DNA from 2 places in the Fructilactobacillus sp. YLN 2507 genome. Region 2 is predicted to be linked to the other one. Evidence: a T-box and tRNA genes for the amino acid it is inferred to sense, from the RefSeq annotation. Region 2 holds a T-box; the other holds one or more tRNA genes.
What was found. The T-box of region 2 lies ahead of leuS (leucine--tRNA ligase). A T-box ahead of a tRNA ligase gene usually reads a tRNA of that ligase, here a tRNA-Leu.

Region 1: it encodes a tRNA-Leu, which carries the amino acid that the T-box ahead of leuS (leucine--tRNA ligase) is inferred to sense. The anticodon was not compared.

Annotation. Positions count from the first base shown of each region.
Region 1 is NZ_CM184303.1:970,065-992,777, forward strand. It holds gene rplK (50S ribosomal protein L11) at 1-218, opposite strand, end outside; gene nusG (transcription termination/antitermination protein NusG) at 345-899, opposite strand; gene secE (preprotein translocase subunit SecE) at 1,007-1,183, opposite strand; gene rpmG (50S ribosomal protein L33) at 1,197-1,346, opposite strand; gene AC0GLY_RS05075 (sigma-70 family RNA polymerase sigma factor) at 1,360-1,974, opposite strand; gene AC0GLY_RS05080 (NYN domain-containing protein) at 2,136-2,675, opposite strand; gene rlmB (23S rRNA (guanosine(2251)-2'-O)-methyltransferase RlmB) at 2,678-3,430, opposite strand; gene AC0GLY_RS05090 (Mini-ribonuclease 3) at 3,420-3,845, opposite strand; gene cysS (cysteine--tRNA ligase) at 3,845-5,263, opposite strand; gene gltX (glutamate--tRNA ligase) at 5,370-6,860, opposite strand; gene radA (DNA repair protein RadA) at 6,936-8,318, opposite strand; gene AC0GLY_RS05110 (dCTP deaminase/dUTPase family protein) at 8,331-8,867, opposite strand; gene rpiA (ribose-5-phosphate isomerase RpiA) at 9,014-9,700, shown strand; gene AC0GLY_RS05120 (C1 family peptidase) at 9,756-11,090, shown strand; gene AC0GLY_RS05125 (WxL protein host-binding domain-containing protein) at 11,203-12,264, opposite strand; gene AC0GLY_RS05130 (2,3-bisphosphoglycerate-dependent phosphoglycerate mutase) at 12,290-12,961, opposite strand; gene AC0GLY_RS05135 (LCP family glycopolymer transferase) at 13,145-14,332, shown strand; tRNA gene AC0GLY_RS05140 (tRNA-Leu) at 14,433-14,518, opposite strand; gene AC0GLY_RS05145 (SprT family protein) at 14,572-15,015, opposite strand; gene AC0GLY_RS05150 (Tex family protein) at 15,073-17,241, opposite strand; gene nadE (NAD(+) synthase) at 17,290-18,129, opposite strand; gene AC0GLY_RS05160 (nicotinate phosphoribosyltransferase) at 18,141-19,607, opposite strand; gene AC0GLY_RS05165 (GntR family transcriptional regulator) at 19,718-20,419, opposite strand; tRNA gene AC0GLY_RS05170 (tRNA-Gln) at 20,471-20,542, opposite strand; tRNA gene AC0GLY_RS05175 (tRNA-Tyr) at 20,552-20,634, opposite strand; gene AC0GLY_RS05180 (peptide MFS transporter) at 20,841-22,313, opposite strand; gene glnA (type I glutamate--ammonia ligase) at 22,457-22,713, opposite strand, start outside.
Region 2 is NZ_CM184303.1:560,506-569,658, forward strand. It holds gene metK (methionine adenosyltransferase) at 1-216, shown strand, start outside; gene AC0GLY_RS02985 (MDR family MFS transporter) at 266-1,732, shown strand; gene mnmM (tRNA 5-(aminomethyl)-2-thiouridylate-methyltransferase MnmM) at 1,729-2,289, opposite strand; T-box leader at 2,376-2,580, shown strand; gene leuS (leucine--tRNA ligase) at 2,636-5,056, shown strand; gene AC0GLY_RS03000 (putative polysaccharide biosynthesis protein) at 5,113-6,795, shown strand; gene AC0GLY_RS03005 (NAD(P)H-hydrate dehydratase) at 6,835-7,671, opposite strand; gene pepV (dipeptidase PepV) at 7,756-9,153, shown strand, end outside.

The DNA.
Region 1 (22,713 bases), 420 kb from region 2:
GGAGTCTTAGTAATAAAACTAAATGAATGATCTTCAAATACAGTAATTACAACTGGAATAAGCATTCCTGCTTGATCAGCAGTACGTGCATTAAAATCCTTTGTAAATTCCATAATGTTCACGCCAGCTTGACCCAATGCAGGTCCAACTGGAGGAGCAGGTGTTGCTTTACCCGCTGCAATTTGTAACTTAACAATATCTACTACTTTTTTAGCCACGAGACAAACCTCCTTAAGTCCGTGTGTGGTAAATGAAGATAAAATTTCTTCTCCCACGTTGATTATGCACAAAGTACACTTGAAAATTATAGCACAAGGAATTGCAGATTACAACAATTACTATAACTAATTATTTTCTAGTGGCTTAACTTGGTTGAAATCTAGTTCAGTACTGGTTTCTCGACCAAACATATCGATGTTAACTTTCAACTTACCCTTTTCGTTATCAATACTAGTAATTTTACCAGAAAGACCATTGAATGCTCCTTCAACAATTGTAACCGTATCGCCAACTTTACTATCCAAAGGTTGGACATTCTGCTTCATTCCAAGTTGTGCCATGACATGTTCCACTTCTTCAGGAAGCAGTGGATTGGGCTTTGATCCTTGTCCATGTGATCCGATAAATCCGGTCACACCTGGAGTATTCCGTACTACATACCAAGCCCGATTGGTCATTACCATTTGAACAAGCACATAACCAGGAAAAGTTTTATCCATTACCACTTTATCTTCACCGTTTTTTATTTCGTGCTTTTCGGTTTCTGGAACAACAACATCAAAAATATAATCTTGCATTCCCATGGAATCTCTTCTTGATTCGAGATTTTCCTTAACCTTATTTTCATATCCAGAGTAAGTATGAAGCACATACCATTGTTTTTCAGCTGATTCTACCACTGCAATAATCTCCTTTACTAAATCGACCAAAATAAAAAACCTCGCGTAAACGAAGTTCGTAATTTAACTATAACAGAAATTTAAATAGTTAGCCAGTTTGACAATTACTATAACTTAATTAGTACCGTTTGAACGGCCCAATCGATTAATCCAAGAAATGCTGTGAAAAAAATGGTAGTTCCAATCACAGTAATCGTATCAGTTCTAGTTTGCTTAGCATTAGGCCAAACCACTAATTTCATTTCAGCTACAACACTCTTGAAAAAATTCCAAAGTCTTTTCATTGCTTAAATCTCCTTAATGAGTTTCTTGATGAATTGTGTTTTTACCACAATGTTTACAATATTTTTTTAATTCTAAACGTGTCGTTCGGTTAGGATTGGCGGTAATGGTGTAGTTACGAGAACCACAAATCGAACAAGCTAATGCTACTTTTCTTTGTGACATCAACTACACCTCCTTATTCTCTTCTAACTTTATCATCTAATTTCAATTGCGTCAAACGTGTATAATCATCATACTTTCGCCGACACCTAATTAGTGCATTTTTAACTTTCAGAACTGAAACTTTTTGTTGTTGAGCAATTTGTTCTAAGCTAAGTTGTCGTAGGGAATTAGTTAAAACAAATTTTTCAAACTTAGAGCAATTACAACTAACCTGTTCAATTTGTTCATAAAACTCATAAATTTCATAAGGATTATAAGCTGCCGTATCTGAAATGGTATCGGCATAGTAGTCTTCAAATCGATTTAGTGATGTCTGAGCAGTTGTAGGAACTCGCTTTTGTGCTTTTCGTTTTCTGATCAAATCAAATAGGCGATTTTTCAAACTTGCTTTGTAAAATGAACCAAAAGTAACTTTTTTACTTACATCATATTTTTTGACAATTCGAATTAAAACTAATGCCGATTCTTGACTCCAATCCGCTAAATCCATATCTGAGACATAAAATTCACGCCATAATTTTAAATAAACTGGCGCAAATTGTTGAAACAATTGATAAAATCGATCACTATCGGTTTGTGCATCAATGATAAGCTGTGGATCACAGTTGCAAATTTTGTTTGAATTCATATTGAGTCTCCTTGTAATTACTTGATTAATAAATTACAAAGAATTAATAATTCTAACAAGCGAACAATCGTTCTAAATAAACAATTTTAATGATACCAACTTATTATTATTGCATTTTTAATAAAATCATAAAATTAAACAAATAAAAAAGAATGAGAAATTCACTCATTCTTTGATAGTTTATCCCTTAACTGCGTTAATTTATCAATTTGTCGATCATCAAACGTTAGTCGATTTCCAGTTAAATTACTGTTATAGTGTTTTGCTTCATTACGAATTTCTTTTTTAGTTCTTCTTACTGAAGCTAACAATTCTTGATCAGGAATTCTCAGTGCTCCAGCTGAAAAAATCGTCCACTGTTCCGCATGATCGCTAGTCGCAACTTCAACTTGTGTAAACAAAGATTGCTCCCGAGCTGCCAAAGCTTCAATGTAAGTATCAGCCGTTTCATTTTTATTCGTCCAAACAACTTGAATATTTTTTACTTGTTTAGATTTAGCTAAGCCCGGAACATACATTGCATCAAAAACCACAATAATTTCTTTACCACTATATTTTTGATATTCCGAAAGTTCACTAATCAATTCATCTCGAGCTTCTGGTAACTTATTATCAAGCTTTAACCGATTAAGATGTTCCCAATTCCCGATCACGTTATAAGCATCAACAATTAAAAGCTCTGTTTTCGCTAGTTTAGCCATAATTATAATGGATGCCTGGAATTAAAGCCCTGATACATCAATAATCCAGCTGCCACTGAGGCATTTAAGCTTTGAATGTTTCCAATCATTGGAATTGTTAACATTTCATCCACTTGTTTTTTCAACAAAGGTGAGATTCCCTTCCCTTCACTTCCAATAATTAAAGCAGACGCGCCCTTGGCATCCCAACGACGGTAATCTGTTCCTTGCATATCCGTACCAAAAACCCATACTCCACGACTTTTTAAATCATTGACCGTGTTTACCAAGTTGGTAACCTTAGCAACGGGAACGCGTTCAATGGCACCGGCAGAAGTTTTGGCAACGGTAGATGTTAATCCCACTGAACGATGTTTGGGAATAATAATTCCATGAACTCCAGCAGCGTCGGCCGTTCTTAAAATTGATCCTAAATTATGCGGATCAGCAATATTATCTAGAATCACAAAGAATGGGGTTTCGTTCTTTTGAGCTGCATTATCAAACAAATCATCAATAGTTGCATATTTAAATGCAGCAATAGCTAACATGACTCCTTGATGATTTTGGTGATCTGACATTAAGTCTAATTTTGACTTAGGAACATTTGAAATCACTAAATGTCGTCCCTTAGCCAAATTAATGATGGTTTTAACCGTTTCATCATCTTTGCTAATTCCATTTTGTAGAAAAACCTTATTGATATCTTGTTCTTGATTTCTTAAAGCCGCCACCGCTGGATGCCGACCAATAATAAAGTCTTCATTATTTTTCATAAACTACCCTCCCAGCTTCAACCTGTTCAATACACCATTGAGCAAGTTGGCTTAATCGTTCTTCTTGTCCACTCAATGATAAAAAGCCAAATAAGGCCTCAAATCCTGTGGAAACCCGATAAGTTACTACACTCGTATTTTTGGCATGGGTGTAGCTTTTTGCATTACGTCCGCGTTTAAAAAAATATTGTTCTTCCTCCGTCAAGTAATCATCGGCTTCCATTAGAGTAATTAAACCAGCTTGTGCTTTAGCAGAAACATATTTAGTGGCTTTTCTTTGTAATTGATTGGGACGGGTTACTCCTTGATCAATCAAATGACGTCGTATAAATACTTCATAGACTGCATCACCTAAATAGGCCAAGGCCACACCATTTAGTTGTTTAAATTCAATGTTTTTATCAGGTTCACTCATTAATTACTATTTTCCCTTCTGAATCGCGTTCCATGAGGTGTATCTTCAAGCACAATTCCTTGCGCTTTTAGTTCATCACGAATTTCATCACTTCGTTGGAAATTATGATTTTCCCGAGCTTGATTTCTTTCAGCAATTAAATGCTCAACTTCTTCATCATTAAAGGTACTGGCCTGCAACTTAATTCCAAAAATTGAAGCTAATTGTTGTAGGCGGTTCATGATTAACTCAATCGTCTTTTTAAAAACAAAAGGCCGCTCTGCATAAACATTTCCTAGTTTGGCAATTTCATAAACATTTGCAATCCCATTTTGGACGTTAAAATCATTATCCATGGCATCTTGAAAATCTGCTTGAAGTTGACGAATTTCTTGATCAATTTTAGGATCACTATCATCTTCAGCATCTTTTAGACGATATTCCAAGTTAGTGTAAGCCGTTTGTAATTTCTTTAAATTAGCTGCCGCTTCGTCCAAGCCTGCTTGGCTAAAGCGAATAGGTCGTCGGTATTGGGTCGTTGACATCATAAACCGTAAAACTTGAGGGTCAATTTTTTTTATTAAATCGTGAACCGTCACAAAATTACCTAAGGACTTGCTCATTTTTTCATCATCGTCCCCAACCGTTACAAATCCATTATGCAACCAATAATTAACGAACCGTTTTCCTGTTTTTGCTTCACTTTGTGCCCGTTCATTTTCGTGATGAGGGAATTCTAAATCAATTCCCCCACCATGAATATCAAAAGTATCACCCAAATATTTGGTTGACATTACAGAACACTCAATATGCCATCCTGGACGACCTTGCCCCCAAGGAGAATCCCAAGAAATTTCATCATCTTTAGCCTTTTTCCACAATGCAAAATCAATTGGATCTTCCTTTTTAGCCAGTTCATCCGCTGAAACATGCTGACTAGCACCATTTTCAAGTGTATCTAAATCTTCATGTCCAAGTTCGCCATACGTTTTAAATTTACGTGCACGATAATAAACATCACCATCAACACTGTAAGCATAACCTTGGTCAATCAAACTTTGTACAAAATCAATAATTTCAGGAATATTTTCCGTTGCGCGAGGGTTTAAAGTAGCTGGCTCAACATTTAAGGCCTTCGTATCTGAAAAATAAGCTTTAATAAACTTATCTGCCACTTCAGGGACCGTAATTCCGTCCTCTTTTGCAGCTTTAATCATCTTATCATCAACGTCAGTAAAATTAGAAACGTAGTTCACATCATAGCCAAGGTACTCTAAATACCTTCTAATGGTATCAAAAGCAACAATGCTACGAGCATTACCAATATGGATATAGTTATAGACGGTCGGTCCACAGACATACATATTCACTTTCCCTGCCTGAAGGGGCTCGAAAACTTCCATTTCATTATTTAATGAATTATATACTTTTAATCCCATAACTACCTCCTACGTTTTTCATTTAATGATATCATATCGTGACTACTTTTTCCCAAAACAAAAGGCCTAGTATGCAACTAGACCAATCATTTTAAAAATATTTTAATTATTTGCCAATTTGATCAAGCGTTTGCTGTAAATGCTTTAAAGTTTTTTCGCGGCCAATCAATTCAATTGATTCTGGAAGTTCTGGACCTTCCATTTCGTGCGTAACCGCAATTCGAATTGGCATCCATAACTGACGACCTTTAATTTTTGTTTCTTTTTGAACGGCTTTGATTGTTTTCAAAATTTCAACCTTATCAAAAATTGGTAATTTTTTAATTTTTTCAGCAAAAGCCTTTAAAACTACTGGCGCCGTTTCGTTATCAATTTCTGCTAATGCATCGCCTTTGATTAATTCAGGATCTTCAAAGAAAACATTAGCCATTTCATTAATTTGAGCCATGTAACTCATTTGAGGACGGTAAACATCAATTAATTTACGTGCCCATTCAATGGTTAAAGCATCTGGATTTTCTGGCAAATTGCCGCCTTTAATTAATTGACGTAAAGCTAAGTCAACGATGGTATCTTCATCAGAGTTTTTAACGTATTGGTTATTAATCCATTCCAATTTTTTACTATCAAACGTAGCTGGTGATTTACTTAACCGCGATTCATCATACATCTTAATTAATTGACGTTGGTTAAAAATTTCATCTTCGCCAACTGGTGACCAGCCTAATAACACGATGAAATTAAATAAAGCATCAGGTAAGTAACCTAGTTCATGATATTGTTCGATAAATTGAAGCACCGTTTCATCACGTTTACTTAATTTTTTACCAGTGTCAGCACTGATAATCAAACTCATATGTCCGAATTTTGGTGCTTGCCAACCAAATGCTTCGTAAATCATTAATTGCTTAGGAGTATTGGCTACGTGATCATCACCACGGAAAACGTGACTAATTTGCATGTTATGATCATCCGCTACTACAGCAAAGTTATAAGTAGGCATTCCATTTCGTTTAACAATTACGAAATCTCCACCAATACTATCTGAATTAAAGGAAACATGACCTTTAACCAGGTCATCCCATTCATAAGTATGATCCTTAGGTACTCGGAATCGAATAACGGGTTTTAATCCTTTAGCTTCGGCAGCAGCAATCGCAGCTTTGCGTTCAGCTTCAGTCATCCCAGCAAATTCATACTCATAATGGGGCATTACGCCACGCGCTTTTTGTTCTTCACGTTCAGCTTCTAATTCAGCTTCAGTTTTATATGAGTAATAAGCTTTATCTTCGTCCAATAGTTGTTGAATCAATGGATCATAAATAGCTTGGCGTTGTGATTGACGATAAGGACCAAAATCTCCACCAACATCAGGACCTTCATCCCAATCAAGACCTAACCATCTAAGGTTATCCAATTGGCTTTTTTCTCCATCAATGACGTTTCGTTTTGTATCAGTATCTTCAATTCGAATGATAAATTTGCCCTTGTAATGACGAGCAAAAAGATAGTTAAAAATTGCAGTTCTGGCGTTACCAATATGCAAATGTCCAGTAGGACTGGGTGCATATCGAACACGAATTTTATTATTTGCCAATTAAATCTCTCTTTTCTATATCTTAGTCTAATTTTAATTTTACAATTATCTTCTTTAAAAATAAAGCTGTGACCATTATTTCTTTAAAGCAATTTTTAAAGCTTCCCGAATGGTAGTCACGCCAATGATTTCAATTTCTGTATCAAGTTGCACCCCATCTAAATTGTGTTTTGGAACAATCACACGAGAAAAGCCCAACTTAGCAGCTTCTCGAATTCGTTGTTCAATCCGGTCAACCCGGCGAATTTCACCAGTTAAGCCTAATTCTCCAATATAACATTCCTTGGGATCAGTACTAACATCTTCATAACTAGAAGCAATACTAATTGCCATTGCCAAATCAATAGCCGGTTCAGCTAACTTAACTCCTCCAGCAGCTTTCAAATAGGCATCTTGATTTTGTAACATTAATCCCGCTCGTTTTTCTAAAACAGCCATAATTAAAGAAACACGATTGCGATCAACTCCGGTAGCCGTTCGTTGTGCATTACCAAAAACCGATGGAGTTATTAAAGCTTGTAATTCTACCAAAATCGGACGTGTTCCTTCCATTGCCACCACAATCGCAGAACCAGTTGCATTATGGAGCCGTTCCTCTAAGAAAATTTCAGAAGGATTAGCAACTTCTTTCAGTCCACTATCTACCATTTCAAAAATTCCTAATTCGTTGGTTGAACCAAAACGATTCTTTACAGCTCTTAGTAAACGATAAGCATGATGTTTATCGCCTTCAAAATACAAGACGGTATCTACCATATGCTCCAATGTTTTAGGGCCTGCAATCGCTCCACCTTTCGTTACGTGTCCAACTACAAAAATGGTAATATTATTAGTTTTAGCGATATTCATTAAGTCAGCCGTGACGCCTCGAACCTGTGAAACAGAACCTACTGCTGAAGAAATCTCACCTTCTTGCATCGTTTGGACTGAATCAATAATAACAACATCTGGTTTAAGGTTAGCAATTGCCTCGCGAATCGCCGTCATATCTGTCTCTGGAAAAACATATAAGTTTTCTAGATTTTGAACCCCTAACCGGTCAGCACGCATTTTAACCTGATCTGCGCTTTCTTCCCCAGTAACATATAAAACTCGTTTGCCATAGTGACTTAGCTGACCCGAAACCTGTAATAATAAAGTTGATTTTCCAATACCTGGATCACCACCAATTAAAACTAAAGAACCGGGTACCACACCCCCACCTAAAACGCGATTTAATTCATGAGATTCAATTTGATAACGCGGTGCATCATGGGCGTCCACGTCATCAATTAAAGTTGGCTTAGACTTTTTCCCCTCAAACGAAACTCGTGTCACATTGACGGTCTTAGTATCATTTTTGGTAACTGTTTCTTCTTCAAAGGTATTCCATTCGCCACAATTAGGACAACGACCTAAGTAAGTGGGTGAAACGTACCCACAGTTAGAACAAACAAAACGAGTTGATGCTTTTGCCATTAAATGTCCTCCTTATTTTCCCGATGAACCAAATCCACCATTCCTAGTTGCTTTGGGTCCTTGGTCATCATCAGCTAATAAAAATGGCATGAAAATTCCCTGTCCAATTCGTTCACCCTTTTTAATGTGACGATCTGTAAGCCCAAAATTCGTCATTTGCACAAAAATTTCGCCTTCATTATTTTCGTTATCATAATAATCAGCATCAATTACACCAATTCCATTAGGGATAATCATACCCCGTTTAAGTGGATTACTAGAACGATTAGCAATAATTAAAACTTCATTTTCTTGCATGTAAGCTTTAATCCCCGTTGGAATTAAGTATGGTTTTAGGACTTTACGAGCCGTTTCGGCATCTGTTTCTGCTAAATCTTTTTTCGTTAAAATTATTTTAAGTGCTCTTAAAAAACCTAATTTCCAAATTGATGGTAAAATCATGTCAACTGAACTAGCAAAATCATACCCAGCTGCATTTTTAGTAGCACGTTTGGGTAATTTTAGTCCTTCATTTTGATTTTTTGAAACCACTTTGAATCCTCTCTTCATTTTTAAAACTCCTAACTTTTAAATAATTGGATACTACCATTCTAACAGTATTTACGGCCTATTTACATACTTGACAAAACAATAAAATCCATGGAAAATAGCCTTTAGAATTAAACAATACGAATGTTCAATTGAGGGGAATATTGATGGATAGCGAAGCCGTAAAAAAACAAAAAGCCCAAGTTGGTCGTGAAGCAGTCAACTTCATAAAGGATGGAATGATTGTTGGAATTGGTAGTGGATCCACAATGTGGTACCTCGTGGAGGCACTTGGAAAACGAGTACAAGCTGGCTTAAATATTATTGGAGTGCCTACCTCTAAATATACCAGAGAACACGCTGAAAGATTAGGCATTACTATGAAAAACGTTGATGAAGTTGATCACATCGATCTAACAATTGATGGTGCCGATCAAATTGACGAACATTACCAAGGAATTAAAGGCGGCGGTGCTTCCCATTTAATGGAAAAAATTGTGGCCGTTAATTCCCGTAAAAATATGTGGATTGTTGATGAAACTAAAATGGTGAAAACTTTAAATTATCCCGTTCCACTTGAAGTAATTCCCTATGGAAGTAAACAGCTTGAAAAGCGACTTGCTAAAATGGGACTTAATCCTAAGTTACGCTTAGATGAAAATCTACAGCCAATTACGACCGATTCAAAGAACTACATCATTGATTTGTTTTTAGACCACATTGATAATCCTAAGGCACTTGCCGCAACGCTAGATTCCATTACTGGAATTGTTGAACATGGCTTTTTTCTGGATATTGCCAATACAATTATTGTGCAATATCCAGATGGTCCAAAAATCATTAATGCTCGCTAAAATATTAAATTACGATATAATAAAGCCAAACAATTATTTGGGAGGCTTTTTTATTATGGACAAACCAATTGAACCAAAAAGCATTAAACGTTACGCTAACAATTTGAATGAAGTAACGGATGCAAACGTAGTCCGTCGTGCAGTGACACATAATGGAATTTTAAAATCAGCAGCTGACTACGAAGCCACTGCTGCGATGGACCCAGTTTTTTCGGTTGACGTTTCTAGTCAACATGTTGCTAATCAAAAACAAAGTGGTAGGTGTTGGGTGTTTGCAGCCCTAAATACGATGCGGACTCAAGTGGAAAACAACTTCAATGTACCCAAAGATTTTGAATTATCACAAACCTTTACTTTCTTTTGGGATAAATTCGAAAAAGCAAACTACTTTCTAAATAACATAATTAATACCGCTGACCAACCACTTGATTCGCGAAAAGTTAACTTCTTGTTGGCCACTCCCCAACAAGATGGAGGTCAATGGGACATGCTTTGTGCCCTAATTGAAAAATACGGAATTGTGCCAAAGTCTGCAATGCCAGAAACTTACAACAGTAACATGTCGTCAGAAATTAATGCTGCTTTAAACACTCAATTACGCCATGATGCGATCATCTTACGTAAATTAGTTAACGACGGTCAAAGTGAAGAAATTATCAACGCCAAACGCGACGATATGATGAATGAAGTTTACCGAATGTTAGTCTTTGCCTTTGGTAAGCCAGTAGAAATCTTTAACTTTGAATATCGTGATGCTGACAAAAATTATCACATTGACGAAAACTTAACTCCCAAGGACTTTTTCAACAAGTACATTAATTTAGACCTTGAAAATTACATTTCTATCATTAACTCCCCAACTGCTGACAAGCCATTTAACAAGACTTACACTGTTGAAATGCTTGGTAATGTAGTCGGTGGGCGTGCTATCAAACACTTCAACCTTCCCATTGAAAGATTAAAGGCATTAACCATTAAACAGCTTCAAGCTGGTGAAACGGTTTGGTTTGGGAGTGATGTTTCCATGGATAGTGATCGAAAAGCCGGTATTTTGGATACTGATTTATATCATGTTGATGATTTAATGCATACTAACAATTCTCTTACCAAAGCTCAACGCCTTGATTATGGAGAAAGTGTAATGAATCATGCAATGGTTATTACTGGAGTCGATCTTGTTAACGGTCAACCTACCAAATGGAAAGTCGAAAATAGTTGGGGTGACAAAGTTGGAGAAAAGGGTTACTTTGTCATGAGTGACGATTGGTTTAGCGAGTTCGTTTATCAAGTCGTCATTAACAAAAAATACCTTACCCCTGAAGAACGCGAACAACAAACTGAAGAACCAAAAGAATTAGCTCCATGGGATCCAATGGGTACCCTTGCTTAATTAAATACGAAAATCAGGCCCTGATGACATTTTAAACGTTATCGGGGTCTTTTTTATTAATAGTAAAAAAGGACTAAATTCTAACTGAATTCAATCCTTTTTCTCCTAATATTTAATTTTCTAGGCCCTCACGGCGATTCCGAATTCTAACTAACCAGTAAATTAATCCAACTACAATTCCCAAAAATACCAATACACATAGGATAAAAATCCATGGAATTGAATGTGTAATTTTAGCATTTAGTACCACCGCATCTAATACGGAAACGGTAAAGTCTTTTTCTAAGAACCAAGTTCCACCTTTACTACCTAGTTGTGGATCGGTACTTTTAATTTTAACTTTCATCGTGTAAGCGCCAGGTGTAATTCGTGGCGTCAACCAAGGAATTTCAAATTTAAATTGATTATTAGGACCAATTTGACCATTAGTTTGACTACCTTGTGCAACTACATCGTTAGTCCCTTTCTTTACAACACTAGCCTTATAATTCATTTGATTTAATAAATCTGGATGATTATTAGAAATCATCGCATCAACCGTATTATGTCGATACCAAGTATCTGGCTTTACTTTTTTCATCGAAAGGTTAGGTGAAGATGTCCCCTTATTAATCATAATGGCAACCGGATATGCGGCTCTTTTAGACTGGTGTCCATCAGCTGTTTGAGCTAGAAGATAGATGCCTCCTAAAACGGTTCCCTTAAATTTTTTAAAGGTTGCATTATCGGGTGTCTGAACGTGAAAGTGTAAATCTCGACTTTCTCCTGGTTTTAAAGTTACATTGTTTTCCTTAGCACCGATTGCTGTTACTAACTGCTTAAAATCAAATGGATTTTTGACAAGTTTTCCTTTTCCATCATAGACTACTTTTGCATTTTTAGAGGTTGTGGCCTGATTAATTTCCGTTGTAAAATGCACAACTTTATCTACACTAGGATTAGTAACTTTAATGACTAAATCTTGATTAATCTGATCATTATTTCCAAGTTGAAAATTAAAAAAGTTACTACTTTTATTCTGAAACTTAATGTCTTTAGTCTGAGGTTCGACTTTCAACGGAACCTCTTGATTGACTACTTCTGCATTACAATTAAATTGGAAAGTGATTAATGCTCCCATAAAACTAAGTAAAAGTAATAAAGGAATCATTACTTTTTTTAAGTTATTAGACATATTCTTCTCCATTCACTATTTATTGTTACTTAATTGTCTCTTTATTTAAAATTTTCAATTCATCATCTAAAGTATAAATGATTGGCTCAGCATTTCCGACTTCTACCCCATCAATACCAAAATCATCAATATTTTCCAAATACTTAATTAAAGCACGTAATGAGCTTCCGTGGGCAACCACCAACTGATTTTTCCCATCCATCAAACGCGGAGCAATTTCATCCAACCAATATGGTACTAATCGTTCATAAGCCATTTTCAAACTTTCAGCTGGAGGCTCTGTAATTCCAGCAGCCTGATACCGACGTAACACGGGAACTTGTTCTAACTTAGGTGGTACTGATGCAAAGCTTCTTCGCCATTGCATAAATTGTTTGTCACCCACTTCAGCACGAACCGCCTTTTTATTTTTGCCCCGTAAAGCTCCATAATGACGTTCATTCAATCTCCAGGTCTTGTGTTGCGGAATCCAAAGTTGATTCATTTCTGATAAAACAATATTTTCTGATGTAATTGCCCGCTTTAAATAAGAAGTATGCGCATCATCAAATTGAATTTGTAACTCATTTAGTTTTCGACCAGCCTCACGAGCAGATTTTCTGCCTGCTTCGGTCAAGGGTACATCACTCCAGCCGGTAAAAGTGTGATTATAATTTGCCACACTCTCACCATGTCGCATTAGAACTAATTTACTCATATAATCGACCTCGCTGACTCTTTTAGCATTCCTATGTATTGTAGCATATTTAGCTGATTGTTTTAATTATTCATTTTCCTATAATCAAAAAGACAACGTTTTTCTCAACTTAATAAGACAGTTGTTTAGCATTAGGCTATAATAAGTATAAGCTGATTTTACATTAAAAGGACCTACCCTATCATGACAGAAAACGAAAATAATAATAATTTTAACCATAATCGCCGCTCTGGAAAAAACCATTTCATCAATGATCCAAATAAGATTATTCATCAACAATCGCAAAGTAAATCTACCTCAGAAGTCAAAAAATCTCAGATTTCACAAGGGTCAGCTGATACAGAATACCATCCAATTGCTTGGACAGTTCTAGTAATTCTCTTAGTCATCATGATTATTGGTTTAGCATTCGGGTATCTTCAGTATCAAAAAGCTCGGGACACCTTTGGAAATACTTACATGGCCAGCCATAGTTCACGTAATGTTTCTAATATCCTAAAAGAACGAAAACCCTTTTCAATTCTTTTAATGGGCACTGATACAGGTGCTCTTGGTCGAAAGGATAAGGGTCGAACTGATTCAATGATTGTTGCAACAGTTAATCCCAAAACCAATACAACTAAATTTATTAGTATTCCCCGTGATACTAAGGTAGTGGTTCCTGGCGATCGGATGCCTTATGAAAAAATTAACGCGGCCTATACCATTGGTGGACCTGACTCAGCGACAGCGGTTGCTAGTAAATTACTTAATATTCCAATTGATTTTTATGGTGTGATTAACATGGGAGGTATTAAAAAAATGGTCAATGCTGTTGGTGGAGTTTCTATTACTCCTAACCTAACCTTTGACTATGAAGGAATTAGCGTTAAAAAAGGCAAGACCGAGCATATGAATGGTCAAACAGCCCTCCAATACACTAGAATGCGGTATCAAGATCCATTAGGTGATTATGGAAGACAAATTCGGCAGCGCCAAGTCTTAGAACAGATTCTTAGAAATGGATTAAAGGTTTCTTCAGTAACAAAATATAGCGACATTTTAAAATCACTAAAGGGTAATATTTTAACTAACTTAACCTTTGACGATATGATGACTGCCGCAGCTACTTATCGGGGAGCTACTAAAAACATTCAAGAAGGTGCATTACAATGTGATAATGCTACCGTTGACGGAGTTAGTTACCAGGTTGCACCTAATGCGGAACTTTTAAACGTTTCTAATGACCTTCGACAATCATTAGGATTAAAAAAAGCTCCTACACTCACTAAATATCAAAAGCACACTAACTCAAATAGTGAAGCTGATTCTGAAGATAGTATTTTCAATGATAAAGTGACAGCTAACAATAATGATGAAATAGAAAACTAAATAAGCTAAAATCCTATCTGTAACATTAGATGGGATTTCTTTATAAAATACGTAAAAAAAGCAATTCTCAAATGAGAATTGCTTTTTAACTGTTATTTAGTGCGGCCAAGAAGATTCGAACTTCCACCGGGAAAACTCCCGACAAGATCCTTAATCTTGCGCGTCTGCCAATTCCGCCATGGCCGCATATTTAACAGTATTTAGTATATCAACAAATGAACCAAAACGCAATATAAATTTTAATTTGAAGTAATCGGTAACAACTGCAATTTTCCATGACACCTACTACAAACATAGCGATTTAAATCAATTCGTCTTTGGCGATAATACGTTTGTTGACATTTACTACATTGATATTCATATTTGTAAGTTCGTTCCACCCGTGGCGCATATCGACTACCACCAACCTGTTGCAATAAACGCTTAAACTCGACAGTATTATGTTTACCCGAATGCCCAGTTAAATGAAGATGATAATGCACTAATTCATGTTTAATAATCCCATTCAAAGTTTCTGGATTAAAAGCCATTTTCGGATTAATATCAATGTTATGGTCTTTTAAATGATACCGTCCTCCCGTCGTTTTTAAACGTCGATTAAAATAAGCTCGATGTAAAAACGGCCGATTAAAATAAGTTTGAGAAAGTTTTTCCACTAAAGTTTGTAATTCTTGATCAGTCATATTTACTCCTAGTCAATTTTTTTATAACCAAAGATAAATACGTGTTTAGTTGAAATCTTATTCTGGTTCAATCATTGATAATTGAATTCGTTTTCGATCAACATCAACTGCTAGGACCCACACATCTACAATATCACCAACCGAAACAACCGTAGCTGGATCTTTAATGAATTTATAACTCATATGTGAAATGTGAACTAGGCCATCCTGTTTTACGCCCACATCGACAAAGGCCCCGAAGTCAATAACGTTACGGACAGTTCCCTGTAACTTCATTCCTGGTTGCAAATCATCAATTTTCATCACGTCTGATTTCAATAAAGGAGCTGGCATTTGATCACGTAAATCTCGTCCTGGATTTTTAAGTCCATTAATTAAGTCAATCACAAATTGTTCATCAAGTGCAAATTGGCCAGCTAGCGCTTTAATATTTGCATTCTCTAACTTTTGAACAGCCACTTCACTTCCCAAATCATTAACCGTAAGTTGCATAGTTTGTAAAATATCTTTCGCAATCGAATAACTTTCAGGATGAATATCAGTGTTATCTAATGGATTATTTCCACCAATGATGCGTAAGAAACCAACTGATTGTTCATAAGCCTTGGGTCCCAAACGTTTAACTTTTTTAAGTTGGTTACGATTTGTAAAACTCCCGTTGGCTTCCCGATAATTCACGATATTTTGTGAAATTGTAGCTGATAACCCAGAAATATGTTCCAGTAATTCTGGACTGGCCGTATTTAAATTAACCCCTACTTGGTTAACGGCAGTTTCTACAACTCGGTTAAGTTGCTGGTCTAAATGAGTTTCTGAAACATCATGTTGGTATTGACCCACTCCGACTGCTTTTGGATCAATTTTTATTAATTCTGCTAAGGGATCTTGTAGACGTCGTCCGATGCTAATGGCAGACCGTTCTTCAACATGAAGATTGGGAAACTCTTTCCGAGCATTATCACTAGCAGAATAAACGGAAGCACCTGATTCATTCACAATTACATAGTGAACTGGGAAATCAACCGCTTTAAGAGCATTCGCAACAAACAACTCTGATTCACGTGAAGCTGTCCCATTTCCAATTGCCACCACTTCAACGTGATATTGATTAATTAAATCAATAAATTGTTGTTTGGCCTGATCAATCTTCGTCTCACTAGCAGGTTTCGTAGCAAAAATAATTTGTTTATGCAGAAATTTGCCATTTTCATCCATAATGGCCAGCTTACAACCCGTTCGATAAGCAGGATCAAAGCCTAAAGTAACTTTCCCCTTAATCGGAGCCTGCATCAAAAGGTGGTAAAGATTTTTACCAAAAACTTCAATGGCATGTGCTTCAGCGTTTTCCGTTAACTTAGCCTGAACTTCCCGCGTAATTGCAGGACGAATTGACTTACGATAAGCTTCCTTAATAGCATCTGCCACAAATTCAACCACTGGCCCTGTATGCCTGCCAATTACGGTAAAATTTAAATATTTAAGAATCACATCTTCGTTAACGTCAATTTTAACTTGTAGTATTTTTTGCTTTTTCCCCCGGTTAATTGCTAACACTCGAAAGGAAGGAATCGTTTTAATTGTTTCAGAAAAGTCATAATAATTAGCATAAACTTGATTTTCATCGAGTTCTTCTGCCTTACTTTTTAGTTTAGTTACTAACAAACCATTTTTTTCAGTATAGTTCCGAATCCACTCTCGAAAAATTGCAACATCCGCAACCGATTGACTAATTATATCAGCCACCCCACTCAAGACTTCAGTAACATCATTTAGACCAACTGCTGGATTAACGTAACTTTCAGCTAACTGTTTGGGACTTTGATTAGGAAACTTCATCATTTGGTTAGCTAGGGGCGTCAATCCTTGTTCATCTGCTAGCGTTGCTTTAGTCTTTCGTTTTTGTTTAAACGGAAGATATAAATCTTCAACCACTTGAATATCATTTGCTGCCTTAATTTGAGCTTGTAATTGATCTGTTAATTTTCCCTGTTCCGTAATTTTGTTAATCACATCTGTTTTACGATTACTTAACTTTAATAAGCGTTGATAAGCATCTTGAATGTTTCGGATTTGGACTTCATCAAGACTACCTGTTCTTTCTTTTCGATAACGGGCAATAAAAGGAACAGTATTGCCCTCATCTAGTAACGATAGGGTCGTTTCAATTTGGTGTGGATTAACCTCTACAAGCTTCTGACTAACTTGTTTAATAATTTCTGATTCCATTATTCCTCCAATATAAAAACTCCGTTACAAAACGAAGTTTTTAATTTCTTATTTCCAAAATGAATCATAGACTGTGATTGGTGAATGACGTTTATGTTTCGTTTTTTGATACCAGTTTTCAATGGTAGTAGCTGCTTGTTCGCTAATATTTTGCCCTTCTAAGAAATCGTCAATCTCTTTGTAGCTAACTCCTAAAGCAGCTTCATCTGGTAAAGCTGGACGACCATCTTCTAAATCAGCAGTCGGAGTTTTTTCATATAATTTTTTAGGAGCATCTAAGGCTTCTAACATCAACCGTCCTTGACGTTTATCAAGCCGCCAAAGTGGAGTGAGGTCCGCAGCGCCATCACCAAACTTTGTATAAAAACCAGTTACTGCTTCAGCAGCATGATCAGTTCCTAATACAATTCCTTGATATGCTCCTGCAATTGCAAATTGTGCAATCATCCGTTCTCGCGCTTTAATGTTTCCCTTATTAAAGTCTGAAATTTGAGTGCCATTAGCTTCAACTGCACTTACCATAGCATCAGTTGCTGCTTTAATGTTAACTCGTGCTACTTGGTCAGCTTGAATAAATTGAATGGCAGCCATCGCATCTGATTCATCAGCTTGTTCCCCATAAGGTAAGCGAACTGCAATGAATTGATACTTTGAATTTCCAGTTTCTTGGCGAAGCTCTGACATGGCCATTTCACCTAATTTACCAGCTAAAGTTGAATCTTGCCCGCCAGAAATACCTAACACAGCCGTTTCTAAAAAAGTATTTTTTTGAAAATAAGCTTTGATAAAATCAACACTACGCCGAATTTCAGTGTGGGGGTCAATTTGAGGTTGAACCTTTAAAGCTTCAATAATTTCTTTTTGAATTTGTTTTTGTTTTTCGTTCATAAGTAATCGTCCTATTGTAAACGTTTTTGTCCGCCATTACGGATTTGTTTAATTAATTTAATTTTGTTATCCCATGCCTTTTGCGAAAGGTCGACTGGATATTGTTCTGGATTAAGCATCCGTTTATACTCAGGCCATAATAACTCACGAACTTTATCAGCATGTTGTTTAGTATCTTTTAAAGTAGGGACTTGATAAACTAATTTTCCATCAACAAAGATGTCCTTTAATAGTGGTTCCGCGTTAAAATCTGTAATCGTTTTGTTAATGTACGTATACTGAGGATGAAACATATAAAGTTCTTTTTCTCGCCGAGGATCTTCACTTGCTAACGTTACGTAGTCACCTTCTGATTTACCATCTTGCTTTTCAGTGATTCGCCAAACTTGTTTCTTACCTGGAGTAGATACTTTTTCCGCATTATTTGAAAGCTTAATCGTATCAACCATTTTTCCAGCCTTATCTTCTACAGAAACTAATTTATAAACCGCACCCAAAGCTGGTTGATCAAAGGCTGTAATAACCTTTGTCCCCACTCCCCAAACGTTAATTTTAGCATGCTGCATTTTTAAACTGCTAATCGTATATTCATCTAAATCATTAGAAGCATAAATTTTTGCGTCCGGATAACCAGCTTTGTCAAGCATTTCACGAACTTTTTTAGAGATATAGGCCATATCTCCAGAATCAATTCGAACGCCGTTAAAGTTAATTTTATCACCCATTTCACTAGCAACCCGAATTGCTTCTGGAACCCCACTTTTTAAAGTATCAAAAGTATCAACTAAAAACACACAATCTTTGTGAGTTTCCGCATATGCCTTAAAAGCATCGTAATCATTCCCAAATGATTCAACTAAAGAATGTGCATGAGTTCCAGAAATTGGAATCCCAAATTCTTTGCCGGCTAAAACATTGGAAGTTGCATCAAATCCGCCAATATAAGCAGCTCGCGTCCCCCATAAAGCAGCCGAAACTTCCTGCGCTCTTCGTGAACCAAATTCAAGAAGAGGATCACTACCAGCAACACTACGAATTCGGGCTGCTTTAGTCGCAATTAAAGTTTGATAATTAACAATATTTAAAATGGCAGTTTCAACTAGCTGACATTCAGCAATCGTTCCTTCCACTTGCATAATAGGCTCATGATTAAAAACTAAATCCCCTTCAACTGCTGACCGAATCGTTCCTTTAAACTTAAAATTTCGTAGGTATTCTAAAAATTCAGATGAATAATCTCCTACTTTATTTAAATATTCAATATCTTCATCGGTAAATTTTAAGTTTTCAAGATAATCGATGACATGCTTTAATCCTGCAAACACAGCATAACCATTTCCAAAAGGCATATCACGAAAATAAACTTCAAAAACTGCATGACGATTTTGCATTTTTTTTGCAAAATAAGTTGCCATCATATTAATTTCATAATCATCAGTATGCAAAGTGAGATTTGCATTAACATCTATAGTTGCCATTTTTTTATTCCTCCAGAATAAAACAAACCAAGAAATTCAATTATGATTTAATTCTAACATTAAAAGTAATAAAGTAAAAAACACCAATCTCATTTTGGCTAATTCCGTATCTATTTATTTAAATAAAATTCAAAGCGTTGGGCAACGTATTGCGTTTCAACAAATTCAAGTGGCTGTTGATTTTTCAAATATGAAATTTGTTTCAATTTCAAAATCGGATCTCTGGGTTTAATAGTTAATAATTCTGCGACTCGTGAACTTGCTAAAATAGCTGAAATATATTGTTTGGCACTCACCGGAATCAGTCCCTTTTGTTCAGCTAACGAACGATAAAATGATTCAGTTACATCAACTTGATTCATCCCCTTAATCAAATCTGCTCTAACGGTAGTTGTTTCTAAACAAATCGGTTCCCCATCACCAAAACGCAACCGTTCCATACGCAAAACTCGTTCATTATTTTTTAATTCTAAGACACTTGCCTCTTTAAAAGTTGGTTCAATAATTTTATAAGATAATGTTTGACTACTTGGTTTCTTACCCTGAGCTTCCATAGTTTCTGTAAAGCTAGAAATACCAGACATATGCTCCTGAACTTTTTGACTAGTTACAAAAGTTCCTGATCCAATTGCATGGCGCAATAAGCCCTCATCAATTAAAGTTTGAACTGCTTGTCTTAAGGTCATTCGACTAACCCGATAACTTTCTGCCAATTTTCTTTCAGAAGGAATTTGGGTACCTAATGGCCATACTCCCGTTTCAATTTTTTGTTTAATGTCGTTGTGAATTTTTATGTAAACTGGTAAATCCATAAATCCTCCTATAAAAAAAATCGACTGACAATACGTCAGTCGATTTACCTATTGGGCTAGCTGGGATCGAACCAGCGCATACTAGGATCAAAACCTAGTGCCTTACCGCTTGGCCATAGCCCAAAAATAAAATGGAGGGGAGTGGATTCGAACCACCGAACCCGAAGGAGCGGATTTACAGTCCGCCGCGTTTAGCCAGACTTCGCTACCCCTCCGCATTGATTAATTGATTAGGTCACCCAATCAACATATATAATATTAATGGATAACGATGATCTTGTCAACAAAATATCGAAAAAAATCCAAATTTTTTTCGATATTTGCTAGGCGTTAAACTTACCCTAGTTTTTAATAAAAAAAGACATCAAAAAAAGCCTGAATTCAATTAAAATTTAGACTTTTAAACAAAAATTTATTTAGATTATTCTACATTTTCCATCAAGCTTAAAATTGGTTTTACAAAGAATAGTAAGACTACACTAGCTCCAATAGCAACTAACCCAATAATTCCAAAGTAAGCAATTTCGTGTCCTGGTGTATAAAAACGAGCAATTTGAGAATTAACTGCTTGTCCAGCAGCATTTGATAAGAACCACATACTTAACATTTGGGCACCAAAAGCTTTTGGTGCAAGTTGTGTCGTAACTGACAAACCAATTGGAGAAATTAACATTTCACCAATTTCAATAATGGCCCAACTACCAACTAACCAAAGTGGATTAATTTTAGCAGATGTTCCAAAAAGCATGAGTGGAATTACCATAAGTAAAAATGATAAACCTGAGAAGAACAAACCATAGGCAAATTTCTGTGGAGTTCTTGGTTGACGCTTACCCAACTTATTCCACAAAATTACAAATAATGGAGTATAAAGCATGATAAACAACGGGTTCAATGATTGATACCAACTTGGATCAATTTTTAACCAACCTAAGTTGTTATTTGTTTGACTAGCAGCAAAACTTGCTAAAATACTTGAACCAGATTCTTCAATTCCCCAAAAAATCATGGCACCGATAAATAGTGGTATGTAGGCAAGTACTTTCTTATGTTCATCTGCTGTAACTTTCTTGCTTTTTAACATAATTACGAAATAAATAATTGGCGTTACAATTGCTATAATACTTAAAAGCGTAACAAAGTTGTCAATAGTAAGAATTCCCATCAATTTCATAACAGTTATAACGGCAGCGAAAGCAATTAAACCGGCAATAATCTTAAAAACTGCTGATTTTGTTTCCCCAGAAAGTAATGGATCAGAAGGTTTTTCACCATCATCACCAAGGGTTTTATTACCACCAAAGTAGTAGAACAATAATCCAAAGAACATTCCAAATGCTGCAAGTGAGAATCCAACATGATAATTGTATGAAGTAGAAACCCATCCACATACTAGTGGTGAAATGAAGGCACCAAAGTTAATCCCAAAAACAAAAATTGTAAAAGCACTTTCACGTCGTAAATCTTCTGGTTTATATAGCTTACCAACCATATCAGAAATATTAGGTTTTAAAAGCCCAGTTCCTAAAGTAATAAAGGCAATCGAAGCAAATAGCCCCGTTAATCCAGCCGGAAGTGATAACGAAATGTGCCCTAACATGATTAAAATTCCACCATACAGAACCGTCCGACGACTTCCTAAAATTCGATCACTAATGTACCCACCAATTACGGATGCAAGATAAACTAATGATCCATAAATTGCCATAATTGACAAACCAGTGGTTTGAGATAGTCCCAAACCACCCTCTGAAACTTTAGCAACAATGTAAAACAATAGGATAGCTCGCATCCCATAGTAACTAAATCTTTCCCAGAATTCGGTTCCGACTAAAGCCGCTAAACCCTTCGGTTGTCCAAAAAACGCATGATCCATATCTTTTTTATTTTCCAAAATTATCTCTCCTAATTAAGAATATAAAAACAATTATACTCTACATCCTTTGTTTATACAAACTGAACATTTGTATATAAACTAACTAAAAAACGACTTAATCAAATTAGTTAAGTCGTTTTATTAGTTAGTTAGTAATTATTTTAGAGCATATCTAAATAACGATCCCGTTCCCATTGAGAAACGTTTTGACTGTAAGCACTCCATTCCATGTTTTTAGCATCTAAGAAATTCTGATAAATATGAGGACCCATAGCATCTTCCATTAAAGGATCTTTAGCATATTCAACTAATGCATTGTGTAATGAAGTTGGTAATTTTTCAATGTGATCAAGTTTAAGTTCTTTTCCATCCATTGAATAAATATTACGATCAACTGGTTCTTCTGGTTCAATCTTAT
Region 2 (9,153 bases):
ACTTTTGGAACGTCTTCATATAGCGACGATCAAATTATTCAAGCAATTCGACAAAATTTTGACTTACGTCCCGCTGGAATTATCAAAATGTTAGATTTACAACGGCCAATCTATGAACAAACTGCAACTTATGGGCACTTTGGTAGAACTGATATCGAGCTTCCATGGGAACAGACAAATAAAGTAAAAGATTTACAAGCATTTTTTAACGCATAAAAAAGCCGACCTTTCTGGTCGCTTTTTTATTTGGGAAATAGGGGATATCATGAATAAAAGAAAAACAACTAACGTAAAAGTTGTGACAATCGCATTGTTTATTGCCACATTTATGAGTGCAGTTGAAGGAACAATCGTTTCTACAGCTATGCCAACGATTGTTGGTGATTTACACGGCGTTTCATTAATGAACTGGGTTTTTTCAATTTTCTTATTGACGAATGCCATTGCTACTCCAATTTATGGTAAATTGGCAGATCAATTAGGAAGAAAAAGGGTTTTTATTTTTGGGGTTTTTGTGTTTACATTAGGATCAATGCTTTCTGGAATGTCAAATTCAATGGAAACTTTAATTATCTGGCGAGCCCTTCAAGGAATTGGTGCAGGTGTAATTATGCCAGTTTCTTTTACCATTGTAGCTGATATGTATCCCTTTGAAAAACGAGCAGAAGTGGTTGGTTTATTGGGATCGGCATGGGGAATTGCTTCAATTGTGGCGCCTCTTTTAGGTGGTTTTATTGTTGATAGTCTTTCTTGGCACTGGATCTTTTTTGTAAATGTTCCAATTGGAATTATTACCATCTTCTTAATTGCACTGTTTTTAGTAGAACCTCGTCAAGTTCATCATAGTAAAATTGATTATGGTGGAGTTGGGTTAATTGCCGTATTTTTGTTAGCAATTATGTATATGTTTCAAATTTTAGGAGAAACTCCATTGAATTGGATAATGATTGGCTTATGTTTATTGGTTGCTATCATTTCTGGTTGGTTGTTTCTTAAACAAGAACGAAGAGTTAGTGATCCAATTATTCCGTTGGAGATGTTTAAAAATCGGACTTTTGTAACCCAAAATTTAATTGCCGCTTTAATTAGTGGGTTTATTTTTGCTTATGAAGTTTATCTACCTGATTGGACACAAGGTATTTTAGGATTAAAAGCCACAATGGCTGGATTTGCTATTACTCCAAGCTCAGTTTTATGGATGTTAGGTTCATTTTGGGCAGGAAAATTATTGACTAAATACTCACCTAAGATGATTATGAACTTCAGTTTTATTTTTATTGGATTTGGTTCAATTGTCTCAGTTTTATTGCCAATTACAACACCATTTTGGGCGTTTTTCTTACTTTCTGGAATTATGGGAATTGGATTTGGAATTTGTATTACCACATCATCAGTTACCGTTCAAAACGAAGTTGCTCAAGATCAAATTGGGGTAGCCTCATCTTTTAATACTCTAAGTAGAACCTTAGGGCAAACTTTAATGATTTCAATTTTTGGAATTGTAATGAATAAATCAATGGCTGATGGTGTAGCAACTCATCCGCATACTAATATGAGTTTGATGAATCAATTGATTAACCCTCAAACCGCCCAGAAATTAAGTGATAAACTTCTTCCAAGTTTACGAGATATTTTATATCATTCAATTCACAATGTTTTGGTAGTGGCTTTGTTACTCGTGGTGGCGGCTTTCATTGTTAATCATTTTGATAAACAAAAGCAAGATATTTAGCGTTTTTGAATGGCTATTAGCATGGGTGGCTCATGAGTTTGATTAATGAATTGGTATTGTAAAACATTGTATTGATATTGGTTGAGTTGCTTTGTAAATGATAAAATTTGCTCTTTTTCTTGTTGACCACCTGGATGTCCATAATAGATAACTAAAATGATTACTCCGTTTGGTTTCAGCAATTTCATCATGGCTCGCACTGATGATAAGGTAGTGTCTGGTTTAGTAATAATACTGTGATCACCGTCAGGCAAATAACCTAAGTTAAAAATAGCAGCTGTAATTTTTTCAGAGGTGTATTGACTCAGGTTTTCGTGACCGTCATTGATAACAGTTGTTTGTGAACTAACATGATGTTGATCAATTAATTGTTTGGTCAAGGTTACTGCTTGAGCTTGGATGTCAAAGCTATAGACATGCCCCTTGTTACCGACTAGTTGAGCTAAAAATAAAGTATCATTACCCTTCCCAGCAGTAGCATCAATAACAACATCTCCTGGTTTGATAACTTCTTTTAGTAGGGTATGACTAAAATTTAATGCTGATTGTAATTTCAAAATTATCACCGTCCTTGATTTAATTATAACAGTAATATTAACTTGTTTTTTTTGAATAAATTTGGTAACCTTGCATTAATGAAATAAAAAAATTGTTGAAGTGAATTAGTAGAATTAAGTAGACTTTCAGGAACCAAGTGGTCGCTGTGAACTTGGAGCTATGAAATTACGAACTTCTCACTGAGATTTAACTGAAATAAGTAAGTTAAACGTTTTCCGCGTTATGGATTTAGAGAGTCTAGATGCTTTAGTCTAGGAATTTAGGTGGTACCGCGGAAATTCGTCCTATGGAATTATTGTAATTCTATGGGGCTTTTTTATTGGCATAATTAAGGAGTGAAGATTTATGGCATATGATCACACAAAAATTGAAAAAAAATGGCAAAATTATTGGGAAGAAAATAAAACTTTTCGAACCAGCGATAAAACCGAAAAAGAAAAATATTATGTTTTAGACATGTTTCCTTATCCTTCCGGTCAAGGGCTTCACGTTGGGCACCCAGAAGGATACACAGCGACTGATATTATGGCACGTTTTGAGCGGATGCAAGGTAAAAATGTTTTACATCCAATTGGGTGGGATGCATTTGGATTACCTGCAGAACAGTATGCAATGAAGACTGGACACAATCCTCGAGAATTTACTAACCAAAATATTGATAATTTTCGTCGTCAAATTAAATCACTTGGTTTTTCATATGATTGGGATCGTGAAGTTAATACAACTGACCCTAAATATTACAAGTGGACGCAATGGATTTTTGAAAAGCTCTATGAAAAAGGCTTAGCCTATGAAGATGAAATTGAAGTAAACTGGGCTCCTGATTTGATGGGAGGGACAGTGGTTGCTAACGAAGAAGTCGTCAATGGAAAAACAGAACGAGGTGGGTTCCCCGTTTATCGTAAACCAATGAAACAATGGGTTCTTCGAATTACAGCATATGCTGATCGTTTAATTGATGATCTTGATGATGTGGATTGGCCCGAAAGTGTTAAACAAATGCAACGTAACTGGATTGGTCGCTCGGTGGGAGCTAGTATCAAGTTTAATGTCGCTGAACATACTGATGAATCAATTGAAGTTTTTTCAACACGAGCTGATACACTATTTGGTGCTACCTATCTGGTTTTGGCCCCTGAAAGTGATATTGTTGATAAAATTGTTACACCTGAACAAGCTACAGCGGTTGATGCCTATCGCCAAAAAATTGCTTCCAAATCAGATCTTGAAAGAACAGATTTAAATAAGGATAAGTCGGGAGTATTTACAGGAGCTTATGCTATTAATCCTGTCAATGGGGCTAAGCTCCCAATCTGGATTGGTGATTATGTCCTTTCATCTTATGGGACAGGAGCAATTATGGCCGTTCCAGCTCATGACGATCGTGATTACGAATTTGCTAAGAAGTTTGATCTTCCTATTATTCCGGTTATTGAAGGTGGGAATATTAAAGAAGAAGCTTATACCGGTGATGGGGTTCACATTAACTCCGGATTTTTAAATGGACTAGGTAAAAAAGAAGCAATCACTAAAATGATTGATTGGCTTCAGGAACATCATGCTGGAGATAAAAAAGTTAATTACAAACTTCGAGATTGGATTTTTTCACGTCAACGATATTGGGGTGAGCCCATCCCAGTAATTAATTGGGATGATGGTACTAAATCATTAGTTCCAGAAGATGAACTTCCATTACGCTTACCAAAGACTGATAATATTAAACCATCTGGAACTGGAGAAAGTCCATTGGCTAACCTTGAAGATTGGGTAAATGTGACCGATGAAAATGGACGACATGGGAAACGTGAAACTAATACGATGCCACAATGGGCTGGAAGTTCTTGGTATTATTTGAGATACATTGATCCAACTAACGATAAGATGTTAGCTGATCCTAAGAAATTAGACTACTGGCTTCCAATTGATCTTTATGTTGGTGGTGCCGAACATGCGGTTCTTCATTTACTTTATGCTCGATTCTGGCACAAGTTCCTTTATGATTTAGGCGTAGTTCCAACTAAGGAACCCTTTCAAAAATTAGTTAATCAAGGAATGATTTTGGGAACTAATCATGAAAAAATGTCTAAGTCAAAGGGGAATGTAGTTAATCCTGATGACATTGTAGATGAATATGGTGCTGATACCCTTCGGCTTTATGAAATGTTTATGGGGCCTTTGACAGAATCTAAGCCATGGAGTACCGAAGGAATTGTTGGTGCAAATCGTTGGATTAAACGGGTTTGGAGAATGTATCTTAATGATGACAATTCAATAAGTGAAATGTTGGTTGCTGATAACGATGGCAGTTTAGATAAAGTTTATAACCAAACCGTGAAAAAAGTAACTGATGATATCGAAAAGATGCGGTTTAATACAGCTATTTCACAGATGATGGTTTTTGTTAATGAAGTCTATAAAAATAAAAAATTACCGAAACGCTATGCAGAAGGATTTATTAAACTTCTTTCTCCAATTACACCTCATTTGGCTGAAGAAATTTGGCAACAATTAGGACATGAAGACACAATTGCTTATGCTGAATGGCCAACTTATGATGAAAGTAAGTTGAAAGATGACCAAGTTGAATTGGTAGTTCAAGTAAATGGGAAAGTGCGTGCCCATGTCAAAATTGCAGCTGGGACCTCTAAAGAAGACATTGAAAAAATTGCTTTAGCAGACGCTAATATTAAAGATAACTTACAAGATAAAACTGTCAGGAAAGTAATTGTAATTCCTAATAAAATTGTTAACATTGTTGCTAATTAATTTTATGCATGAATCAGTTACTAACTTAATTAATTGTGTGAAAGTAGGATGTTTTTTTGAATAATGGATTTGAAGAAGATGTAATTCAAGAAGAATTACAAACTACTGAATCGGAACGAGCAAAGGGGCAAATGTTAAAAGGTTCAGCTTGGATGACGATTGGTAGTATTTTGTCACGAATTCTTGGGGCTTTGTATATTATCCCTTGGCGTTTAATTTTAGGGGCAGCATTGTTTCCATTGGCAAACTCGCTTTATACGCAGGGGTATAACATTTATAGTTTTGCTTTAATTGTAGCAGTTGCTGGAATTCCTTCTGCAATTTCGAAACAAGTTGCTCATTATAATGCTCTAAATGAATATGGAGTCGGGGTTCAAATTTATAAAAAAGGTTTGAGTCTTGCGATTTTAATGGGAATTATTAGTGCGTTAATTTTATGGTTTGCAGCTCCTTTATTAACTAATGGGGATAAAAATGTAATTCCGGTTATCCATTCCTTAGCTTGGGCTGTCTTAGTAATTCCAACGATGAGTTTGACGCGAGGTTTTTTCCAAGGATACAATAATATGGCTCCTTCAGCTATTTCACAATTTGTGGAACAGCTAGCTCGAATTATATATATGCTTTTATCGGCCTTTCTAGTTTTAAAGGTTATGCATGGAAGTTGGGTTACGGCAGTAGCACAATCAACTTTTGCTGCTTGTATTGGAGCAATTTTTGGTTTTCTAATTTTGGCTTGGTTTTATTGGAAAGATCGGAAATATTATCGAGGGTTAGTTAAAAATAGTAATAATAAGCTAGAGGTTCATACTAATCAGCTCTATCGAGAAATTATTAGTCAAGCAACTCCGTTTATTATTTTAGGAGCAGGAGTTACCATCTTTTCCTTGATTGATCAATTTACATTTTTCCATATTATGCGCTTTGCAACTAATTTGTCAGAAGATGCCTTACAAATTAATTATGCAATTTTTGCAGGAAATGCAAATAAATTAACGATGATTGTAGTTTCTTTGGCTTCTTCAATTGGAATTACAGTGGTTCCATTGCTATCAACAGCATTTACAAAAAAGAACCGTAAGGCGTTAAAAGATTCATTTTCGAATGCTTTAATTTTATTTGAATTTGTGATGATTCCAGCATCATTAGGAATGGCAGCCATTGCTGGGCCCTTAAATCGAACTTTCTACGGAACAGCTAATATGGATTTTAGTAGTAATGTATTATCATTTTCTTCTATTGAATCAATTCCAATTGGTTTGTTTGTAGTGGTTGCTGCAATTATGCAGGGAGTTTCCCAAAATAAAAAAGCAGTTAAATTATTTGGTTATGGAGTTATTGCTAAATTTATTACTCAGTATCCATTGGTGTATTTTTTGGGGGCTTTTGGAACCTTAGTGTCAACTATGATTGGATTTTTTCTATCCACTTTTCTAATGATTAGAGCATTGAAACATGAGTTTGGTATCAAAGAAAGTATGATTCAATTGGAAAGTATTCAAATTATTTTTTATTCCTTAGTGATGTATTTTGTTGCTTTAGTTTCAGTTTATGGTTTAAATTGGTTATTTAGTTTGTTTACTACTCCATTTAGTTCAATTGTTAGTTTAATTGTCACTGGGTTGTCTGCTTTGATTGGTGGGGCAGTGTATGCTTACTTTATGTTAAAAACAAGAGTAGCTGATCAAGTATTAGGTAATCGAATTGGTAAATTAAGAGCGAAATTTAACATTAAATAAAAAATAAGACTTTCCTAATTTTAGGAAAGTCTTATTTAGTTATGCTTCGTGCTTTTTCATAAAGTTTGGTAATGCTTCAGAAATTTGGTGGGGAAGAACTACATATTGTTTTTTTGCTAATTCGTCTGCAATAGCACTGTGAGAATAGACAGCAGCTAACACGGCATTTTCTACGTTGTCAAACTGAGCAACAAATCCTCCAATGATTCCGGCTAGCGTATCTCCCATACCACCAGTTGCTTGAGCTGGGGTTCCAACTGTATTGATAAAAGCCCCACTTGGAGTAAATACTTGAGTTCGATTTGATTTAACGACTACGATACTTCCTTGCTTTTTAAACAGGTGTTCATAAGCGCTAAGATTAGTATGTTCGTCCTGGTTTTCAATTTTAATTCCTGACAATTTTTGCCACTCCATTTGATGCGGAGTGAAGATTATTTTAGTTTTAGGTAGAGTTAATTTATTATTTGTAATTAAATCAATAGCAGAACCATCAATAATTAAGATTTGAGTAGGTGAAACAGTTTCAAAAACAGTTTCAAGTAATTTTAAACTAGAGGGTTCAATTCCTAAACCAGACCCTATATTAATGACATCCATTTTAGCAATTAGCTCCTTAACAGCAGTGACATCATTATAATTTAGATACATGGATTCTGGCACCCAATTATGTAAACTACTCTGATTGGAAGCATCTGTAATGGTAGTTGCTAGTCCAGCTCCTGCATAAACTGCACCTAATGTGCTCATAATAATTGCACCACCAAAATTTTGGTTACCACCGATTAGTGCAATTTTTCCATAAGTTCCTTTAAAGCTTTGACTGGGTCTAACTCTAATTGTTTCTTGCAAAATTTTTGCTGTAATTGGTTTCATCTCGTTCACCTCGAAGTTATTATAGCATTGTAAGATAATGATTGTGCTAAAATTACTTATGAAAAATAAAAAGGAGACTTTCAAATGATTAATTGGAAAAAAGAAGCACAAAAATATAAAAATGATTATCTTAATGACTTAAAGGAATTAGTAGCAATTGACAGTTCTCGCGACATAGAACACGCTACTGATGAGTTTCCTTTAGGCCCTGGACCTGCTAAAGCTTTAGAAAAATTTCTTGAATTTGGGAAACGCGATGGTTTTACGACGCATAATATCGAAAATATTGTTGGTTACATTGAATATGGAACTGGTGAAGATTATTTTGCTGTGTTAGGTCATGCTGATACAGTTCCAGCTGGTAAAGGTTGGGATACTAATCCGTTTGAATTAACTTTAAAAGAAGATAAAGCAATTGGTCGAGGAACTTCTGATGATAAAGGACCTGCATTAGCTGCTTATTATGGTCTTAAAATTTTAAAGGATCATGGAATTGTTCCAAATTTAAAAATTCGTTTAATTATTGGAACTGATGAAGAAACTAACTGGATTGGAATGAAACGTTACTTTGAAGTAGAACCAGATCCAAAAATTGGTTTTTCTCCAGATGCTGAATTTCCTTTGATTAATGGTGAAAAAGGAAATGTTACGTTTGAAACTAAGTTTGCCGGGAATCATAAGCAAGGTGAAAATACTTTATTATCGTTCAAATCAGGATTGAAAGAAAATATGGTACCTCGGGAAGCAGAAGTCGAAATTGAAACGGATATTGCAGATGTAATTTCTACTAAATTTGAAGAATATTTACTTGATGTTCCAGTAGCTGGTACATATGAAAATACGCCAACAGGTATCAAATTAGAAATGATTGGAAAAGCTGCCCACGGAATGGAACCAAAGAATGGAATTAATGCTGGAACTTATATGGCAACCTTTCTAAATCAATTCATTTTTGATGAAGCAAGTCAAAATTTCCTTGCTTTTATCGCAGATAAATTACACGATGATTCTCGTGGGATTAAGTTAGGACTTCAATTTACTGATGAAATTATGGAAGACTTGACAATGAATGTTGGAATTATGGATTATCAGCATGCCCAAGGGGGCTTGATTAATACTAATTTTAGATATCCTAAAGGAATGACACCTGTAAAAATTGATCAACAGTTAAAAACCAATGCTGCTGATTATGATGGTAAAGTTGAAATGAATCCAGATTATATGGAACCACATTTTGTTGATCCAAGTGATTCCATTGTAACTACTTTAATGGATATTTATAAAGAACAGACGGGACAGAAATCTGCGAAGCCAGAAGTTGTTGGTGGTGGAACTTATGCTCGTTTGATGAAGCGAGGAGTTGCTTTTGGCGCATTGTTCCCAGAAGCAGAAGATACTATGCACCAAGCAAATGAATTTCAAAACGTGAATGATTTACTCATGGCAATGTCAATTTATGGTCAATCATTATATGAATTAACT